One region of the Metabacillus sp. SLBN-84 genome, then DNA from elsewhere that is predicted to be linked to it. Evidence: riboswitches for the same ligand, from Rfam matches in the RefSeq annotation. Region 1 holds a riboswitch; the other holds the start of a gene.
What was found. A riboswitch is a leader RNA that binds a small molecule or an ion and turns the genes downstream of it on or off. The one in region 1 is predicted to bind S-adenosylmethionine.
Positions count from the first base shown of each region.

Region 1 (10,456 bases):
ATCATATCATTATTTCCTCCTCTTTCCAGTGGATTTATATGAGGCACAACCAATGGAGACCAATGGCAGTTTTTACTCGATTCATAATCAAAATTGTTTGAATTTTTCGTTGTGTATGGAATAATATGGACTATATAGTCGGTTTTAAAAAAAGAAGGGCGGGCTGCAAATGGCTCCAATTGTATCAGAGGAATATAAGGAGAAGAAGAAGCGGCATATTCTGGACAGTTCTCTGAAGGCGTTCGGTGAAAAAGGGTTCCAGCTGGCCACCATCGATGACATTGTAGCAGAATCCGGATTGAGCAAAGGAGCCATCTATAACTATTTCAAAAGCAAGGAAGAGATTTATCTGCAGCTGATGCAAAGAAAGACAGAAGAAAATATCGCAGGATTAAAAGAACGTTTCCGTATAAAGGAAACGGCTGAAGAAAAGCTCAGGCAGTTTTTCGAAAACTATCTGGAGATCAAGCTTTCACCGGACTGGCAGCGGATGATCGGCGTTCATCTTGAGTTCTGGATTCATTCAGGACGGGATGAAGAGCTGAAACGGGTGATGACGGCAAGGTATGAGGAAGTTTACCGGACGCTGCTGATGGAGATTTTGCAGGAAGGAACCGAGCGGAAGGAATTCCGGCCGGATGTAAATCCTGCGATTATCTCGTCCATGGTTTGGGGAACGATTGACGGCACCTGCCTACATTATTCTGTCATCGGAAATGACTATCCGTTCCGGGAACAGATAAAGACACTTGAAGAAATGGTTTTTATGTACGTAAGAAAAGGGGAGAGAGAATGATCACATGTAAGCGGCTGTCCGAATGTACACTCCAGGATGCACTGATTGCGTGGAACAAGGGGTTTGAAGGCTATGATTTTGATATGACTCTTACTCTTGAAGCTTTTCTGAACAGACTCGTATTTGAAAATCTTTCTCCTGCTCTGTCCATTGTGGCTTTTGACGGAACGGAACCCGTGGGGCTGATCTTAAACGGCATCAGGTCCATTGATGGGAAAAACGTCTCCTGGAACGGCGGCACCGGAGTTGCCCCTGCATACCGAAGCAAAGGCGTCGGGAAAAAGATGATGGAAGAAGTCCTTTCCATCTATGAAAAAGCAGGAGTCCACACAGCCACACTTGAAGCACTCTCGCATAATGAACGGGCGATCAGACTGTATGAGAAAATGGGATATCAGACAACAGATCAGCTTATTCACCTTGGTTATTCGGCTCCATTGACATGTGATCCGAACCGTGGACCGCATGATATTCACTGGAAAAAGCCGCATGATTTAGCGGAGCACTCTTTTGGCAGCAGGCTGATTCCTTGGCAGGTGCAGTGGCAGAACATTCGTGACGGTGAAGCGCTGCTTGCGGTTGAAAACGGGGAAACGATTGGCTATTCCCTTTCAAAACGCAAATACGACGAGGATGGAAAGCTTTCCGGAATCCTCCTGTTTCAGTGCGAAGCTCATCCAGAGCATGAAAACAAAGAAAGTGTCCTTAAATCATTGCTGCACGAAGCTTTTGCGTTTTCAAACGAAGCTAACGTAAGCAGGACGGCCGTGAATTTCTCCAAAACCCACCCGGTCTGCGGCATTCTTGAAGACGAGGGATTCATCGTAAAAGCAGAGCAGGTTTTTATGGTAAGAGAGATGACTGCATAAAGTTCAGTCCTCTGCAGACCCTATGAAAAAAGAAAGAGGGTGCTGCACATGAACCGTATCTTGATTCTTCTTTTGCTGTGCCTTCCGGCCGTTTTTGTCCAGGGACAAACTCAAGCTGCGGCTGAAACCGGTGTACTGTCGTATGAAGAGTACGGAAGAGTGGCCATGAAGAAAACGATGGAAAAATACCCTGGTGCACAGATCACCGATTATCTTCATGTCGGGAAAAAGACAAAAGGCGCCATCTCAACAGAAACGTTCAAGCTTGTGTTAAAGGAGCGGGGCAAAACGTTTGAGATCTTTGTGTTTGTTGAATACAGCGAAAAGACGAAAAAGGTAACGAATGTTACTTTCAAAGATGCATAAAAGAAACGGAGCGGTAAATAGCTCCGTTTCTTTTTTTTGCCTGTTTTTTGAAAAACCTTACAAATGGGATTGACAATGATTACCACCCGGGTATATAGTTAATTACATAAGTAACTAACCAATGAACAAACTGAAAGAGGGGTCATATGAATCCATTTTTAGACACTGACAGGCCGATATTTCAGCAGATTGCAGAACAGATTGAAGACGATATCATCAATGGCTTAGTGCAGGAGGGAGAGAGGGTGCCATCAACAAATGAATTTGCAGCGCACTATCAGATCAACCCTGCAACTGCAGCAAAGGGAATCAACCAGCTGGTTGAAAAAGGCATTCTTTTTAAGAAAAGGGGAATTGGGATGTTTGTAGCAGACGGGGCAAAAAACAAGCTGATTCATCAGCGCAAGGAGCAGTTTTTTGAAGCCTATATCCTCCCGCTGAAATCCGAGGCGCAAAAGCTGAATATCAGTGTGAGCGATTTGAAAGAAATGCTTGAAAAAGGGGGGCGGGAAAAATGAACGTTAGCATTAAGGGATTAACAAAAGAGTATGGAAAAAAGAAAGCACTGGACGCCATGACAATGGAACTTGAAGGGAATAAAATCTACGGCCTGCTTGGACGGAACGGAGCTGGAAAAACTACGCTGATGCAAATCCTTGCAGGGCAGGTCATGCCTGATGGCGGCGAGGTCCTGGTCGGCGGGCAGAAGCCATTTGAAAATCAGAGGATCACAGAGTCGATCTGCCTCATCAATGAAAGCGAAAATTTTAAAAAGGGAATGAAAATTGGCGACATATTCAAATTTGCAGGGTATTTCTACCCGAACTGGAGTCCTGAGACGGCAGAAAGACTCCTTGAAGAATTTTCGCTGGATAAAAAAATGAAGGTTAAATCGCTGTCAAAAGGAATGGAGTCCGCGCTCGGCATCACAGTAGGACTTGCAAGCCGCTCGCCTATTACCATCTTCGATGAACCGTATATCGGCCTTGATGCTGCAGCACGCAGCAGATTTTACGATCTTCTCCTCGAAGAATATGAGATGCAGGAAAGGACATTCATTCTGTCTACACACCTTATTGATGAAGTCAGCAGGCTGCTTGAAGAAGTTCTGATTGTTTCGGAGGGAAAACTGCTGATGCAGAAAAATGCCGATGAACTTCGCGAGGAATCGTTTATCGTAAACGGCCCAAGATCAGATGTATCCGCATTTACAGCAGGAAAGAATGTCATTCACCGGAAAGCATTCGGCAGCATGGAACAGGCAGTGCTGTATGGAGAAAGTAAGTCCGAGGCCCGAAAAGCGGGCTTGAACGTCGAGCATGTTCCTGTCCAGGAACTGATGGTTTATTTGACTGAAAAAACGAAAGGCGGGGTTTCAGCATGATCAGACAATGCCGCGGCATCCTTTTATTTGAGGTTTTGGATATGCGTCACTCACTTGTGATTTTCTGGAGTATACTTGTAGCCTGTATGGGTGTCTCTTTTGGCATCAGTCTTTCAACGGGCAGCAGCATGATCTTCTCAAGCGGAATGGCAGTCTACATTTTCAGCTCGATAGCGGGCTTTCTGACAGTAAAAGAAACCTATCCCTTCAGTGTGAAGATGGGTGCAACGAGACGAAATTATTATGTAACGACAAGCTTGTTTCTTCTGCTTCTTTCTTTGTTCATGGCGGGCGGCCATACACTATTAATCATGCTGCTGGAAAGCATAGGCGGAACTGGTTCAGGCGGCCTCAAACTTTTCTATTTTTCCATGCTTCTTGAAAGTGACGTTCCGTATTTCTTGAATTTCTATACAGATGCAGCCATCTGCTTTTTCCTTCAAACCATATTCTTTGTCCTTGGAAGCATCTTTTACCGCTTCGGGCTGATTGGCGGATACGTAGCCATCGGTCTTGCGGCGGTCCTGTTTATTATACCTGATGTCCGGGATGTTCTAATCGAAACCGTATTCAAGTTTGGGGGTCCTGAAGCAATCGGGTACTACGGGGGTCTGTTTGGAGCCGGAGCACTCTTTTTAGCCGCAGGATGGTTTATTCTCATAAAAGCAGGAGCCAAATCAGTCATAACGAGATAATCAGAAAAAAGCAGACCTTAACGGGTTTGCTTTTTTGTTTTTATGAGATTAGAGCAAGTAAAACAAGCATATATATGTGAGAAAGGCTTGGCCGCACAGGCTGCTGAAATATGAAAAGAAAAGGAGCCATTATGAAGGAGCTACTTTACACATTGCTTGAGATGCTTGCAGATCTTGGATATTACGGGATTGCACTCGGTTTGATGATTGAAATCATTCCGAGTGAAATTGTACTTGGCTACGGAGGATATTTGATCTCGCTCGGACGAGTGGACTTTACTGGTGCTGTCATCGCCGGCGTTGTTGGCGGAACACTAGCCCAGCTGTTTCTTTATTGGATGGGGTATTACGGAGGAAGACCTTTTCTTGAGAGGTTTGGAAAATATCTTTTCATCAGCAGCCATCATCTGGATCTTTCTGAAAAATGGTTTGAAAAATACGGAGCGGGCGTTATTTTCACGGCAAGATTTATCCCTGTTGTGAGGCACGCCATCTCCATTCCTGCCGGGATTGGGAGAATGCCGCTCTGGAGATTCACCGTGTACACGGTGGCAGCCATGATTCCCTGGACCATTTTCTTTTTATATATGGGCATTCAGCTTGGCACGAATTGGACGCAAATTAAAGAAGCCGCAGAGCCGTTTGTGCTACCGATGATTCTCATTATGACGCTTGCAGGCATTGGCTATTACTTAATGAAAAAAAATGAAGCAGGAGAAAAAAGAATGTAAGCGAATTAAACAAACGTTTGATTAAATGTATGTTCAATGCGTTTAGGGCTATTAATAATAATAGAATGCGCGGCAAGGGGGATGTGAATGTTCAGCCAGTACAGCAAGCTAGCAACGGAAGTATACGATTTAGACAAGCCGGTGGGCCATTCCTTTGGTGATCTGGAGTTTTACCGGGAACGTCTTCGTGAAGTGAAGGGGAGAATCCTTGAGCCGGGTGCAGGTTCTGGAAGGGTGTATATTCCTTTGCTTGAGGACGGATTCGCAATCGAGGGCTTGGATACCTCGTTACATATGCTTGATTCATGCAGAAAACGCTGTGAGGAAAGAGGACTTCGTCCAGTGCTCACAGAAGCAAGCATGAGTGAATTTAAGCTTCCCGGCAAATTCGAGGCCATTATTTTGCCTGCGGGCACATTTCTTTTAATTGAGGACAGAAGAGAATCGATCCATGCGCTGAAGAATTTTTATGACCATTTAACAGAGGGCGGCCGACTTATTCTGGATCTTGACCTGCAGCCGGAAAAACAGCTGAATCAAGTGTTTACAAGTACGTGGGAAACGCCCGATCAGTACATCATCACAATGGAGGCAAAGCAGGTTGAGTACAGCGTGCTTGATCAGTATTCCGTCACCTATCTGAAGTATGAAAAGTGGAAAGACGGAAAGCTTTCAGAAACCGAGCTGCAGAGGTTTGCCATGAGATGGTACGGAGTGAAGGAATTTAAGCTGATTCTCGAACGCCTTGGTTTTACGGACATTGTCATTTCGGCGGATTATACATATGGAAAAGCACCGGAGCATGACCGGCAGACGATTACTTTTGAAGCTGTAAAGCCGGAATAATGAAAAGGGAAGAGGGCTGAAGGTTCGGCCCTTTTTTGTGCTGAAAAAGGAATAATCACTTTCCTTATTGAAGATGTGATGCAGGCGTTGAACGATTTGTTAAAAGGATGTGGTCCATTGAAAAAAGCCGTTCTCACTGCTGGTGTCTTTTTAGCTTTGCTTGCGCTTGCTGCTTATGTGAATAAATGGTATTACCCCCCTGTTCCCATAAGCGGAATAACGGCAAAAGAAGCTATTGAAAGACTGAAAAACACGGATCGTAAAATAGTTGAAATTGCTTCTGAAAACGGCCATGTCTGGTACATCACACGCAGTGAAAACAGGGGTGCTTCAATCGCGGATCAAGAAACTAAACGCATGCTTGCCGCCAATGGATGGAAATTAAAACGAAAAGACGGCAGCGGTCTGTTCTTTGAAAAAGACGGTGAAAGATTAATTGCTTCCACTCAAATGTGGACGAAAAAGTATGTACTGGTTAAAGTTCCGGAAAATTGGTGACTTTGTGGTTTTAACTGACAGGTGATTGATTAAAGCTTTTTAGCCAATACAGATAAAATGTGAAAATCCACGTTTAACAGAGTGCTGAACGAAGTTGAGACTTTTGCCTTTATGCCGTTGTCCTTGTTTTCTAAATTTAAATTTAATGCACCAGTGGACTGAAGCGCAAGGGAACGGGTACGATGTGAGATTTAGATTCAGCATAAAAACAGCCTGCGATTAAAAAGAGAGGAGAATGGATTCACGTCTTCTTTAGCTTGAGAAGTATCACATCTCTTTGGTTAGCCATCAAGGAAAGCACTTGACAGTTTCGTCAGGAGGCTCCTGCCCTACCCGTGGTGATGGAGCGCAAAGGAACGGGTACCTTAAGTACGAAATTAAAACAACGCACAAAAAGCGCTTGGCAAATAAGATCCAAGCGTTTTTGTGCGTCTATTTATCTACTGACTTTTCAAAGCGAGAATGTACCTTGTTTCCGTTTCTTTTCCACAAGCGGCATGACCTGTGATGAAAAACGCTCCATTTCTTCGAGCTGCGGCGAGAACTGGAGAAGCAATAAATCAAGTCCTGCCTCTTCATATTCAAGGATCTTGTCAGCGATCTGCTCAGGAGTGCCGATCAAATTTGGACGCAGCCCGCGGTTTGAAACCGAGTAGTCATAAAGCTCAAGCTTTTGTTCAAGCCGGGACTTTGTTGTGAAGTCTTTGTATCCTGCATAGGCGGATGATTCTTTTACATCGGTTATCCGCTTCAGCTCCTGCTGGACTTCTTCTTCGGTATCCCGGCAGATGATATAGGCAGCCATTCCGAACGATTGGAATGGCTCTTTTCCGCGTGCTGCCCGGAGCTGCTTCATGCCGTCAATCTTCGTTTTGATTTCACCAGCCGTTCCCCCGTGCATCACATAGGCATCGCAATGCTCGGCAATCGTTTCTTTTCCGCGCGGGCTTTCTCCTCCCGCATAGAGAATCGGATTAGGCCTTTGCACCGGCTTAGGTGAAAGGCGGGCATTCATCAGGTCATAAAATCTTCCCTGATACGTAAACGTTTCTTTTTCCCAAAGCCCCTTCAGGACTTCAATAAATTCTTCCGTCCGGTCATAGCGTGCGTCGTGTTCTGTAAAAATGCCGCCGTACTGCCGTGCCTCTTCTTCCCACCAGGCAGAAACAACGTTCAGGGTAAACCGTCCATTGCTGATGTGGTCAATGTTTGCTGCCATCTTTGCCGTGACAGCAGGATTGTGGAAGCCGGGTCTGACAGCTGTCATAATTTCAATTTTCTCCGTGACGGCGGCAAGAGCGGCAGCCGTTGTCCAGGCTTCAAGCGAATCATGCTCAGGTCCCTTAATGTCATTTAAGTAAAGCTCGGCGATAAGGGTGGTGTCATAGCCCCACTCCTCTGCTTTTTGGATAACCTTCTGTGCGTAGGCGTAAGTAGGAGGCATATTTTCATCTTCAACATTTCTGAGCCATCCTCCGAAGATCGGCAGCCAAAAACCGTATTTCATTGCGGAATCCCCTCTCTCTGCATAAAAAAGCCCCTCTTGTTAGACAAGAGAGGCTGGTTCTGCTGTGCAAGTTCTAGCTCTCATCTCTCAAACAAACTGTTTGCTGGAATTGGCACGGTTTCTGCTGTCAGATCCGTTGCCGAGGCTTCAAAGGGCCATATCCCTCCACCTCTCTTGATAAGAAACGTATGAAATTAGTTGTATCATAAAATAATTTGATTAGTATGTCAATTCTAAAAATCAGCCCAGCTTCTCCTGAAGGAACTCCGTCACCTGGTCAGGAGTCTTTGCGTTCGCGCTGTGAAGATGCCCGAGCTTCTCGCCGTTTTTAAAAATCAGGATACTTGGAATCCCCATAACCTGGTATTTTTCTGCGATTTCAGGGAATTCATCTTTATTGATTTCATACCACTCATATGAGGAATAAGATTCCATAATTTCGCCGATAAACATGTTCATTCTTGTGCAGTCAGGGCACCAGTCTGCGAAAAATTTGATTAGCACCTCTTGATCTTGGGTAATTAATGTTTGGAACTGCTCTTCTGATGTAATTGGTTTCATGAATCAGACCTCCTTGCCCTTATTTTAATACAAAACAGGTGGTTTGCATGCAGGAAATGCCTGATGGGTGAAAAAAGTGCGGAGTAATTGCCGGTAAAAAACAGGATAAAGGCAAACGTTCTTACATCCGCCTGCCTTACTGAAATTGGAAACGTCTTTAAAGGACGCAAATCGTGCCTTTGCCCGAATGTTATAAAGAAATCCATGATGGGCTATAACAATTTGGGCCGAAAGTGATAATATAGTAGAGATGAACTTTTCTTAGGGGGATATCCGCATGAAAATTAAAGTTGGATTATTATATGGAGGCAAGTCCGCAGAGCATCAGGTTTCCCTGCAGACTGCACTTGCTGTTATAAAAGCACTTGATACGAATAAATTTGATATACATCCGATCTACATTTCCGAAAGAGGCGAATGGTTCCGCGGACCGCAGCTTACGGAGCCGGCTGCTTCACCTGCTGACCTTCAGTTCAGCCAAAACGGCACAGCGGTTTCTCCGGTTGCGCTGAATCAGGATCTTTTCCCTGCAAAAGCGGATGAAACGAACGAACAAATTGATGTGGTATTCCCGCTTCTTCACGGACCGAACGGTGAAGACGGCACTGTTCAGGGCATGCTTGAGCTTCTGAACCTTCCGTATGTCGGAAACGGTGTGCTTGCGTCTGCAGCAGGCATGGATAAAGTGATTATGAAAAACTTGTTTGCCCAGGCAGGACTTGAGCAGGCAAACTATGTTTCCTACATTAAAAGCGAGTGGAAAAAGGCGCCTGAAGAAGCTTATGATAAAGTGGAGCAGGAGCTTGGGTACCCTTGCTTTGTTAAGCCTGCCAATCTGGGCTCAAGTGTCGGCATCAGCAAATGCAAAGACCGTGCGTCACTTGAAAAAGCATTCGCAGAAGCATTTGATTATGACCGTAAAATCATTATTGAAGAAGGCATCATCGGACGCGAGATTGAAATCGGCGTCATCGGAAATGATGAGCCGATCTGTTCAGTTGTCGGTGAAGTTGCTCCTAAAAAAGAATTCTATGATTATAAAGCGAAATACGAAGACGGCGACACGGACATGATGATTCCTGCACAGGTTACGGAAGAGGAATATGCCCTGATTAAAGAGCTTGCCATTAAGTCCTTTAAGGCAATCGACGGATCAGGACTTGTACGCGCAGACTTTTTCCTGACAGAAGACGGAAGAGCGCTGATCAACGAAGTGAACACAATGCCGGGCTTCACGCCATACAGCATGTTCCCGCTTCTTTGGAAGCATACAGGCGTTGAGTACCCTGAGCTTATCGGACGTCTTGTCGAGCTTGCTCTTGAGCGCCACGAAGGCAAGCAGCAAATTAAGCACACGTTTTAAGGAAAGCCTGGAAACACTATTCGTAAAAGAATAGTGTTTCTTATTCATTATGCAGAAGGCAGCTTACATATAAGAAGGGAGATTATAGATCATGATTAAACGTTCATTGCGCGACATTCAGACAATGGCGGGCGGATCAGGCCTTGCGCCACAGCATGAAAACACCATAATTCATGGCATTACAACGGATTCCAGAAAGATTGAGGCAGGTACACTGTTTGTACCGATAGCAGGCGAAAACTTCGACGGCCATCATTTCGCCGAAAAGGCTCTTGCTGACGGAGCGGCGGCCACTCTTTGGAACCGTTCAAAACCGAACCCTCCTTCAGGTGCTGTCATTCTGGTTGAAGACACATTGGAAGCTCTTCAAACCCTCGCAAGCAGCTACCTTGACCAGCTGAACCTGAAAGTTGTAGGCGTGACAGGAAGCAATGGAAAGACAACCACGAAAGATATGGTGGCAGCTTTACTTTCAACAACGTTCCGTGTCCACAAAACGCAGGGGAATTTCAACAATCATATCGGCATGCCGCTTACAATTCTCAGCATGACGGAAGATACAGAGGTAGCCGTGCTTGAAATGGGCATGAGCAACTTCGGGGAAATCGAACTTCTTTCGAATCTTGCCAAGCCGGATGCTGCGATCATTACCAACATCGGGGAATCCCACATGATGAATCTCGGGTCAAGAGAGGGAATTGCAAAAGCCAAGCTTGAAATTGTCAGCGGTCTTAAACCTGAAGGTGTTCTGATTTACGACGGGGAAGAGCCTCTGCTTAAAGAGCGTATTGGGGACGCTTCATATAAGAAGATTTCATTCGGAGCATCTGCTGAAAACAC
Region 1 is NZ_JBRJIP010000004.1:38,964-49,419, forward strand. It holds gene RKD52_RS20900 (TetR/AcrR family transcriptional regulator) at 170-796, shown strand; gene RKD52_RS20905 (GNAT family N-acetyltransferase) at 793-1,665, shown strand; gene RKD52_RS20910 (DUF3889 domain-containing protein) at 1,714-2,031, shown strand; gene RKD52_RS20915 (GntR family transcriptional regulator) at 2,178-2,549, shown strand; gene RKD52_RS20920 (ABC transporter ATP-binding protein) at 2,546-3,415, shown strand; gene RKD52_RS20925 (hypothetical protein) at 3,412-4,110, shown strand; gene RKD52_RS20930 (DedA family protein) at 4,242-4,841, shown strand; gene RKD52_RS20935 (class I SAM-dependent methyltransferase) at 4,929-5,687, shown strand; gene RKD52_RS20940 (hypothetical protein) at 5,805-6,185, shown strand; gene RKD52_RS20945 (LLM class flavin-dependent oxidoreductase) at 6,637-7,692, opposite strand; SAM riboswitch class I at 7,770-7,876, opposite strand; gene RKD52_RS20950 (thioredoxin family protein) at 7,933-8,253, opposite strand; gene RKD52_RS20955 (D-alanine--D-alanine ligase) at 8,531-9,616, shown strand; gene RKD52_RS20960 (UDP-N-acetylmuramoyl-tripeptide--D-alanyl-D-alanine ligase) at 9,708-10,456, shown strand, end outside.

Region 2 (10,456 bases), on a different contig from region 1:
GATCGTGACAAGCGGACTGAAGTACAGTCCGGTCACACAATGTCTTCTGGAAAAAAGCATCGCGGGTTATAAAGAAATCGAATATGAAGTCATGCGTGATAAAAATGACAGCGCCATTGTTGTCTGCAACATGGAAAATATTGATCCTGTCGGCATTCATACAGGCGACTCCATCGTCGTTGCACCAAGCCAGACGCTTAGTGACAGAGAGTACCAGATGCTCAGAAACGTTTCTCTGAAAATTATCCGAGCACTCGGAATCGAAGGCGGATGCAATGTCCAGCTTGCTCTTGATCCGCACAGCTTCCAGTACTACATTATTGAAGTGAATCCGCGTGTAAGCCGCTCATCAGCGCTTGCTTCTAAAGCAACAGGCTACCCGATTGCGAAGCTTGCCGCAAAGATTGCGGTCGGACTTACTCTTGATGAAATGATGAACCCGGTAACAGGCAAGACGTATGCGTGCTTTGAGCCGGCTCTTGACTATATCGTCACGAAAATCCCGAGATGGCCGTTTGATAAATTTGAGTCAGCCAACCGCAGACTCGGAACACAGATGAAAGCAACAGGCGAAGTGATGGCCATCGGCAGAACGCTTGAAGAATCCCTGCTTAAAGCCGTCCGTTCACTTGAAGCGGATCAGTACCATATCGATTTGAAACATGCAGCCGAATTCAGCGATGAAAAGATTGAAAAGCGAATCCGCAAAGCAGGAGACGAGAGACTGTTCTATCTGTCTGAAGCGATCAGAAGAGGCGTAACAATCGAGACGATTCATGAGTGGAGCGGAATTGACCCCTTCTTCCTTGTGAAAATTGAAAATATCATCAAGTTTGAAAGAGTGCTTGCAGAAGCGAAATTTGATGCCATCGTCCTTGAGAAAGCGAAAAAGATGGGCTTCTCTGATGTGGCTATTGCTGAACGTTGGGAGACAACAGAGCGGGAAGTATACCAATTCAGAAAACAGCTGAACTTGTTCCCTGTCTATAAAACAGTTGATACATGCGCAGCTGAATTCGAATCTGAAACCCCGTACTTCTACGGCACGTATGAGGATGAGAATGAATCGGCTGTTACAGAAAAAGAGAGTGTGATTGTCCTCGGATCAGGGCCGATCAGAATCGGCCAGGGTGTAGAATTCGACTATGCAACCGTACACTCCGTATGGGCCATTAAAGAAGCCGGATATGAAGCAATTATCATCAACAACAATCCGGAAACCGTCTCAACCGATTTCAGCATCTCGGATAAGCTATACTTTGAACCGCTGACAGCGGAAGATGTGATGCACATCATCGAACTTGAAAAGCCTAAAGGGGTAGTCGTTCAGTTCGGGGGACAGACAGCGATAAACCTTGCGGATGAACTTGAAGCAAGAGGCGTCAAGATTCTCGGAACATCTCTTGAGGATTTGGACCGTGCCGAAAACAGAGATAAATTTGAGCACACATTAAACACGCTCGGCATTCCGCAGCCTCTTGGAAAAACAGCGACATCTGTTGAAGAGGCGGTTGCCATAGCGTCATCCATCCGCTATCCGGTTCTTGTCAGACCGTCATATGTTCTTGGCGGACGTGCAATGGAGATCGTGCATGAGGAAAACGATCTGCTGCATTACATGAAAAATGCGGTAAAAATTAATCCGCAGCATCCGGTTTTAATTGATAAATATTTAACTGGAAAAGAAATAGAAGTCGATGCGATCTCAGACGGCCAAAATGTCTTTATCCCGGGGATCATGGAGCATATCGAGCGTGCAGGGGTTCACTCGGGTGATTCCATCGCCGTATATCCTCCGCAAACACTGACGGATGACATCAAAAAGACGATTACTGAACGGACAATAGCACTTGCAAGGGGATTAAACATTAAAGGGCTTCTGAACATCCAGTTTGTCATCTATAAAGATGAAGTATTCGTCATCGAAGTGAATCCAAGATCAAGCCGCACGGTTCCATTCCTGAGCAAAATAACCGGCGTGCCGATGGCGAATCTTGCAACGAAAGTCATACTCGGCAAATCATTGCCTGAACTCGGCTATGAAACTGGCATTCAGCCGGAAAGCGAAGGCGTCTATGTCAAAGTGCCGGTCTTCTCATTTGAGAAGCTGCGCAGAGTGGACATTACGCTCGGTCCTGAAATGAAATCGACAGGCGAAGTGATGGGAAAAGACACAACCCTTGAAAAAGCTCTTTATAAAGGACTGATTGCATCAGGAATGAAAGTGCAGAACTACGGACAGGTCCTGCTGACAATCGCTGACAAGGATAAAGAAGAGGGACTGGAAGTAGCACGCCGCTTCAGTGCAATCGGCTATCAGATCATGGCAACAAACGGAACAGCCGGCTATCTGCATGAGAATGGGGTAGAAGCGAGAATCGTGGGCAAAATCGGCAGCGAGTCACCAAATATGCTCGATATTATCCGCACGGGCGAAGCCCAGTTCGTCATCAATACATTGACTAAGGGGAAACAGCCGCAGCGCGATGGCTTCAGAATCAGACGCGAATCGGTTGAAAACGGGATTCCATGCCTCACGTCACTTGACACAGCAAAAGCGATTTTAAGAGTTTTAGAGTCAATGACATTCTCAACTGAACAAATGCCAAAACGAGTAATCAGCAAAGAGGTGACATACGCTTGATCCGAAAAGAATGGATGATCATTGCCGGACAAAGAGAAATTGCTGAGGGGATTTTTGAACTTACATTAAAAGGAAGTCTGGTTGATGAAATGAACCAGCCCGGCCAGTTCGTTCATATTAAAGTTTCAAGTGCAGCATCTCCTCTTTTAAGAAGACCGATCAGCATTGCAAAAATAGAGAAAGAAAAGCGCGAATTCACGATGATCTACCGGGCAGAGGGAGCGGGCACAAAGCTCCTTTCTGCAAGGAAAGAAGGAGAACTCGTCGATGTGCTCGGACCGCTTGGAAACGGATTTGATCCGGAGAGCCTGAAACAGGGAGATACAGCGCTTCTTGTTGGAGGCGGCATCGGAGTTCCTCCTTTATATGAGCTTTCAAGACGTCTGCTTGCAAGGGGTGTTAACGTCCGCCACGTGCTCGGTTTCCAGTCTGCGAATCAGGTTTTCTATGAACGTGAGTTTAAGAAACTCGGAGAAACTTATATTGCGACGGCAGATGGTTCATACGGGACGAAAGGGTTCGTTACAGACTGCATCCAAGAACGCAGCATGGAGTTTGACGCTCTTTTCGCATGCGGTCCGACACCCATGCTTGCAAGCCTTGAAAATCTTTTTCCAGACAAACCTGTTTTTCTCTCTCTTGAAGAAAGAATGGGCTGCGGAATCGGCGCATGCTTTGCATGTGTGTGCCATACAGCGGATGACCCGAATGGCACATCTTATAAAAAAGTATGCACCGACGGGCCGGTATTTAAAGCAGGAGAGGTTGTGCTGTCATGCTGAATGTTGAACTTCCGGGACTGTCACTCAAAAATCCGATTATGCCGGCCTCAGGCTGCTTTGGATTCGGAAAAGAATTTGCAGGTCTTTATGACTTGAATAAACTTGGAGCCATCATGATCAAGGCAGCAACGGCTGAACCGCGGTACGGAAATCCGACCCCGAGGGTGGCTGAAACAGAAGCGGGCATGCTCAATGCAATCGGCCTGCAAAACCCTGGACTAAGCGGGATTCTTGAAAACGAACTTCCATGGCTGGAGGCATTTGACGTGCCGATTCTTGCAAACGTGGCGGGTTCCGCGGAAGAAGACTACGTGCAGGTAGCAAGAGAAATCAGCATGGCGAAAAATGTTCACGCACTTGAACTGAACATTTCCTGTCCGAATGTTAAAACCGGAGGAATTGCATTCGGTACAAACCCCGAGATGGCAGCCTCCCTTACGCGCGCCGTAAAAGCTGTGTCGGAGGTGCCTGTTTATGTCAAGCTGTCACCGAACGTAAGCAACATTACTGACATTGCCAAAGCGATCGAAGCGGCCGGAGCAGACGGTTTAACGATGATCAACACGCTTATCGGAATGAGACTGGACCTGAAAACTGGAAAACCGGTTCTTGCAAACCGCACAGGCGGCTTATCCGGCCCTGCCATCAAACCGGTGGCCATCCGCATGATTCATGAAGTCAGCCAGGCTGTATCCATTCCGATTATCGGCATGGGCGGTGTTCAGACAGCAGAAGACGTCCTTGAATTCATGTACGCGGGAGCAAGCGCCGTAGCAGTAGGAACAGCGAACTTTGTGAATCCGTTTGTCTGCCCAGAAATCATTGAAGAACTGCCTCATGTACTTAGAAAATACGGGTTTGACCACATAACTGATTGCATCGGAAGGAGCTATAAGCATGAACGTGAGACCGCTGATTATCGCGCTTGATTTTAAGGATGCTGCTGAAATAGGAGAATTCCTGGGAAAAATGTCCGGACAGAAGCTGTATGTAAAAGTGGGAATGGAACTGTTTTACAGAGAAGGTCCTGCGGTGATTGATCAGCTGAAATCAGGCGGCCATGAGATTTTCCTTGATCTTAAGCTCCATGATATTCCCGAAACCGTGAAAAAAGCGATGAGGGGTCTTGCCGGACTCGGAGTCAATCTCGTCAATGTGCATGCGGCCGGCGGCAGTGCCATGATGGAAGCGGCAATGGAAGGTCTAGAGGCCGGAACACCTGCAGGCTCCAAGCGTCCCGCCTGCATTGCTGTCACTCAGCTGACAAGCACGTCGGCAGAGATGCTGAAAAACGAATTGTTGATCAGCACTAGCCTTGATGACACCGTATTAAGCTACGCTAAGCTTGCTGCAAAAAGCGGCCTTGACGGTATTGTGTGCTCTTCTCTGGAGGTGCCCCGCATCTACAGCGAGCTTCCCCGCTCGTTTATGACCGTAACACCCGGCATACGCATGAGCGGTGATGCAGTAAATGACCAGGTCAGGGTGGCAACTCCTGAAAAAGCGAGAGAGCTCGGCTCAACTGCCATTGTGGCAGGACGGAGCATCACCAAAGCACCGGATCCGCTTTCAGCCTATACTCAAATGAAAAACGCCTGGGAGGGACTGCCTGTATGAACCATCAAATTGCCGAACAACTGCTGACAATCGAAGCTGTATTCCTTAGCCCTAATGATCCGTTTACATGGTCAAGCGGGCTCAAATCACCGATCTACTGTGATAACCGCCTGACGCTCTCTTATCCGGAGGTAAGAAAAAACATTGCAGAAGGTCTGTCCGCTCTGATCAGAGAGCATTACCCTCAAGCTGAAATGATTGCAGGCACGGCTACTGCAGGAATTCCTCATGCTGCTTGGGTAAGCGACCTGTTGAATTTGCCGATGTCTTATGTAAGAAGCAAGCCGAAAGGGCACGGAAAGGGCAATCAGATTGAAGGGAAGGTCCGCGAAGGCCAGAAAGTGGTTGTAGTGGAGGATTTGATTTCAACCGGGGGAAGCGTGATTACAGCCGTCAGAGCGCTTAGAGAAGCTGGCTGTGAAGTCATCGGCGTTGTCTCCATTTTCACATACGAACTTCAAAAAGGGACAGAGATGCTTGAGGAAGAAGGAATTCATTCCGTATCACTGACGGACTATTCTTCCCTGATTGAAACAGCTCTGAAAAAAGGCTCCATTCAAAAAGAAGACTTAGCCAAGCTGAAGAAATGGCGTGAAAATCCATCGTCAGAAGAATGGCTGAACGTATAAATGACAAAGGCATCAGGAGCAGCTGATGCCTTTTTTATTTCCATATCAGCATGCTTCCGGAAAAGCACAGTATGCTGATCAGCAAAAAGCCAATTCTGAATCCATTTTTTTGCCATGGTGCAGGTAGCAGTTTCCCGCTGAGTTTAAATCCCGCAAAACCGATCATCCCGAAGCCCTTCATCACTCCGCGTTCCGCTTTCATTTTTTCAAAAATGGCTGGGTCATCAATCTCCATTGCCGCATAAGCTAATGAAAATCCGCCTAAAGCATAAAAAACGGCAGCTGCACTTAACAATATAAAAATAATTCTCACCTCCCGGACGAACTTTACTACACCTTATTCCGGCCCTGTAAATCTAGCACTTTTTTATCATGTTAAGAATAATATTTTAAGCTGCAATTGTGTCCAGCTTCAGCGCCCAACACCTCTGCCAGAACAAAATCCCCCAAAAAGTCAAGACCGGACTTTTCGGGTGATTTCTTATCTGGCTGCCGGAGCTAACCGTGCGCTTCCGCATTTATTTAATTCCGATCGAAAAACTAAGGTTGACAGAAACCTCAATTGTGATAAAATTTAGAAAAATATAATAAACTTATCCAGAGAGGCGGAGGGAACTGGCCCTGTGAAGCCCGGCAACCTGCATGTATGCAAGGTGCTACATCCAGCAAAATGAAACCCATTTTGGAAGATAAGGTTGATGCCTGAACAGTCTTTCAAACCGGAAGGCTTTTTTTAATGGGAAAGAAACGGGGGACCACTGTGGGGAAGGATCAACATCTTGATGCTGTTATTGACAGGCTTAAGGAATTGCTCGGCACAATGAACTACGGTTCTGTAACACTTATCGTTCAGGACGGAAAAGTGATCCAGCTTGAAAAAAATGAAAAAATCAGAATGAAATAAGAGATGCTGACTGGATAAAACGGAGGCATTTTAACGAAATGCGGGATCCTGTGATCGGGTTGAAAAACCGATTGCATAATCAGGACCCAAGGTGAGGAGAAGATCAGCATGCTTACGTATAAAACATGGCAGGAGCATGAGCAGAATTTTGAAACAGACGACGGGTACAGCGGCGCATTGAATGTGCTGAACTGGGCTTACGGGCATTACGGGGATGAGATTGTCTATGCCTGCAGCTTTGGCATTGAGGGCATCGTTCTCATTGACCTGATTTCAAAAGTAAAACCGGATGCCGCGATTGTTTTTCTTGATACAGATGTTCATTTCAAGGAAACCTACGAAACGATTGAACGTGTAAAAGAAAAATATCCCAAGCTCCGAATTACGATGAAAAAACCTGCACTTACTCTAGCAGAGCAAGCTGAACAGCATGGAGATAAGCTTTGGGAGACGAATCCGAATCAATGCTGTGCAATCAGAAAGCTTCAGCCGCTGAATGAAACACTCTCTCAGTCAGAAGCGTGGATTTCGGGGCTTCGGAGAGAGCAGTCTGAAACCAGGAAACATGTGCAGTTTATCAATAAAGACGACAAGTTTCAGTCGGTAAAAGTCTGTCCACTCATTCACTGGACGTGGAAAGATGTCTGGCGCTATGTTCATAAAAATGACCTCCCGTATAATCCTCTCCATGATCAGGGATACCCGAGCATCGGCTGTTTCCACTGTACAGCGCCTGCGTTCAGTGCAGACGATCTGCGTTCGGGCAGATGGAGCGGCCAGGGCAAAACAGAATGCGGCCTGCATGGATAAGGGGGGATTGCCGTGCTTGAACTGGGTGCGCTTGCCATCAGTCTCTTTTTCGCCATGAACATTGGAGCGAGCGGAGCCGCCGCTTCCATGGGAGTAGCTTACGGCTCCGGCGCAGTTCCTAAAGCCCGGCATGCCCTTTTAATATGTGCCATCGGTGTTTTTGCTGGAGCGTATCTTGGCGGGGGAGAGGTTGTTAAGACCATAAGTGCAGGAATTATTCCGCAGGATATCATTAATGTGAAAATTGTGCTGATTATTGTTTTGTCTGCAACAAGTTCTCTGTTTCTTGCAAACCTTCTTGGCATCCCGCTGTCGACAAGCGAGGTGACGGTTGGAGCCGTTGTGGGAGTGGGTATTGCCTACCAAATCCTATTTATCAAATCACTTTTAGTCATTATGATGTTCTGGGTGATTGTCCCCGTTGCAGCTTTCGGAATTGCCTGGCTGTTCGGAAAAGGACTTTATAAAGTGCAGCATAAGCCGTTCTTTAAAGACCGTCCGCTCCTTACTGTCATCCTGATTCTGGCCGGATTTTTCGAGGCCTTCTCTGCTGGAATGAACAATGTGGCAAACGCAGTAGGGCCGCTTGTCGGGGCAGGCATGATTTCTGTATCGGACGGAACGCTGATCGGAGGGGCGTTTGTTGCTCTTGGAGCGATCTTTCTCGGCAAAAAAGTGCTCGAAACAAACGGCAAGAAAATTACCCGATATTCAAAACCTGAAGGGATTCTGATATCCGGAACAGGTGCGGGACTTGTGATTGTCAGTTCCATTTTCGGACTTCCCGTCCCTCTGACGCAGGTAACTTCATCAGCTATTATCGGACTTGGAATGGCGAAAAGCGGGAGCGAGATCCTTCAAAAGCATATCGTGAAGAAAATCATCCGGATCTGGATTGTTTCACCGCTGTTTTCACTTGCCATATCGTATATGCTTGTCAAACTGTTTTTAGAAAAGGATATGTATTCCCTTATCGTTCTTCTGAGTGTCATGCTGGCAACCCTTGGTACACTGAGCCTGATGAAGGCGATCCGGGATGAAAAGCGTGCCGTGCATGAAGAAGGCGGAGGCATTTAACGTTAAAACCAATTAAAAAGGTCAGTTTAGGAGGAAAAATAAATGAGTTTACAGCCGCATGGTGGAATATTAGTTGATGTATACAATCCTGACGTCAGCATAAAGGAAATCGATCAGGTGATTGAAATTGATGCAATGGCCCTGAGCGATCTGGAATTGATCGGGATCGGAGCCTACAGCCCGCTTACGGGTTTTTTAACAAAAGCGGATTATGAACATGTAGTCAGCAGCATGAGACTTGCAGACGGCACGGTCTGGAGCATTCCGATCACGCTTCCGGTTTCCAGAGAAACAGCAGCGTCGCTGAAGACAGGAGACAAAGCAAAGCTTCAGTTTGGCGGTGTAGTGTATGGTCTGATTGAAATTGAAGATCTCTTTGAGCCGGATAAAACGAATGAAGCGATCAATGTTTACGGAACGGCGGATCTTGCGCATCCCGGAGTGAAAAAACTTCATGAAAGGGAAGACGTCTATGCAGGAGGCAAAATCACTTTGATCAAGCGTCCTGAAAAACCGTTCAAAGAATATACATTTGACCCATCAGAAACTAGAGCGATTTTCAAAAGCAAAGGGTGGAAAACCGTCGTCGGCTTCCAGACAAGAAATCCTGTACACAGAGCACATGAATACATTCAGAAAGCTGCCCTGGAGACGGTTGACGGATTGTTTCTGAATCCTCTTGTCGGCGAAACGAAATCAGATGATATTTCAGCAGAAATCCGCATGGAGAGCTATGAAGTTCTGCTTAAAAACTACTATCCGGAAGAAAGAGTGGAGCTTGGCGTTTTCCCTGCTGCAATGAGATATGCAGGACCAAGAGAAGCGATTTTCCACGCGCTTGTCCGGAAAAATTACGGATGCACGCATTTTATTGTCGGAAGAGATCATGCAGGCGTCGGTGATTATTACGGCACATATGATGCTCAGAAGATATTTGATCAGTTTGAAGAAGCGGAGCTTGGCATTAAGCCGATGAAATTTGACCACAGCTTCTACTGCAGCAAATGCGAAAGCATGGCTACAACGAAAACGTGCCCGCATGACAGCGCAGATCACGTCATTCTCTCAGGCACAAAGGTCAGACAGATGCTCAGAAACGGCGAAGTTCCGCCAAGCACGTTCAGCCGGCCTGAAGTCATTGAAGTTCTGATCAGCGGACTAAAAAAAGAAGTCGTTTCGTAAGAAGGGAGAAACAATGATGAGCAGCAATATCGTATGGCATCAAGCATCTATCGCAAAAGAAGAACGGCATAATAAAAACAAGCATCAAAGCTTTATCCTCTGGTTTACCGGGCTGTCTGCTTCAGGCAAGTCTTCTGTCGCAAACGCATTTGCACGGACATTGTTCGACCGCGGCGCCCAGTCATTTGTGCTGGATGGAGACAACGTGAGACATGGACTGAACAGTGATCTTGGCTTCGGTGAAGAAGACCGCAAAGAAAACATCCGCCGGATCGGCGAGGTTTCAAAGCTGTTTGTGGAAAGCGGGCAGATTGTCCTGACGGCGTTTATTTCACCCTACCGCGCTGACCGCGATCTTGTCAGAGGACTTGTCGGGGAAAATGAATTTCTTGAAGTCTATGTGAAATGTTCTGTTGAAGAATGCGAGAAGCGTGATCCTAAAGGTCTTTACAAAAAAGCGAGAAATGAAGAAATTAAGAATTTTACGGGAATCAGCGCCCCGTACGAGGAGCCTCTTCAACCAGAAATCATTCTGGATACCGAAAAGCACTCCGTTGAGGCGTGTGTCAAACAGCTGACGAAAGCGTTAATTGAAAGAGGCTTGATTTAAAAATAATCTAAAAAATGCTCCGTTTTCCTGATATAGTAGACTGTAAGAATCACTACATCACACGCCGAACGCAGCGAGGCAGTTTTCATATAAGTAAGGAGAGTCTATCAATGGGGAATGTTTATTTAGTAGGTGCAGGACCTGGTGATCCTGAACTGATTACATTAAAGGCTGTTAAATGCATTCAAAAGGCCGATGTCA
Region 2 is NZ_JBRJIP010000001.1:2,491,547-2,502,002, reverse strand. It holds gene carB (carbamoyl-phosphate synthase large subunit) at 1-2,644, shown strand, start outside; gene RKD52_RS12780 (dihydroorotate dehydrogenase electron transfer subunit) at 2,644-3,426, shown strand; gene RKD52_RS12775 (dihydroorotate dehydrogenase) at 3,420-4,355, shown strand; gene pyrF (orotidine-5'-phosphate decarboxylase) at 4,324-5,043, shown strand; gene pyrE (orotate phosphoribosyltransferase) at 5,040-5,672, shown strand; gene RKD52_RS12760 (hypothetical protein) at 5,707-5,967, opposite strand; SAM riboswitch class I at 6,263-6,368, shown strand; gene RKD52_RS12755 (YezD family protein) at 6,463-6,576, shown strand; gene RKD52_RS12750 (phosphoadenylyl-sulfate reductase) at 6,685-7,386, shown strand; gene RKD52_RS12745 (anion permease) at 7,441-8,463, shown strand; gene sat (sulfate adenylyltransferase) at 8,506-9,645, shown strand; gene cysC (adenylyl-sulfate kinase) at 9,662-10,255, shown strand; gene cobA (uroporphyrinogen-III C-methyltransferase) at 10,366-10,456, shown strand, end outside.
Region 2: another riboswitch for S-adenosylmethionine. It lies ahead of RKD52_RS12755 (YezD family protein); the one in region 1 lies ahead of RKD52_RS20945 (LLM class flavin-dependent oxidoreductase).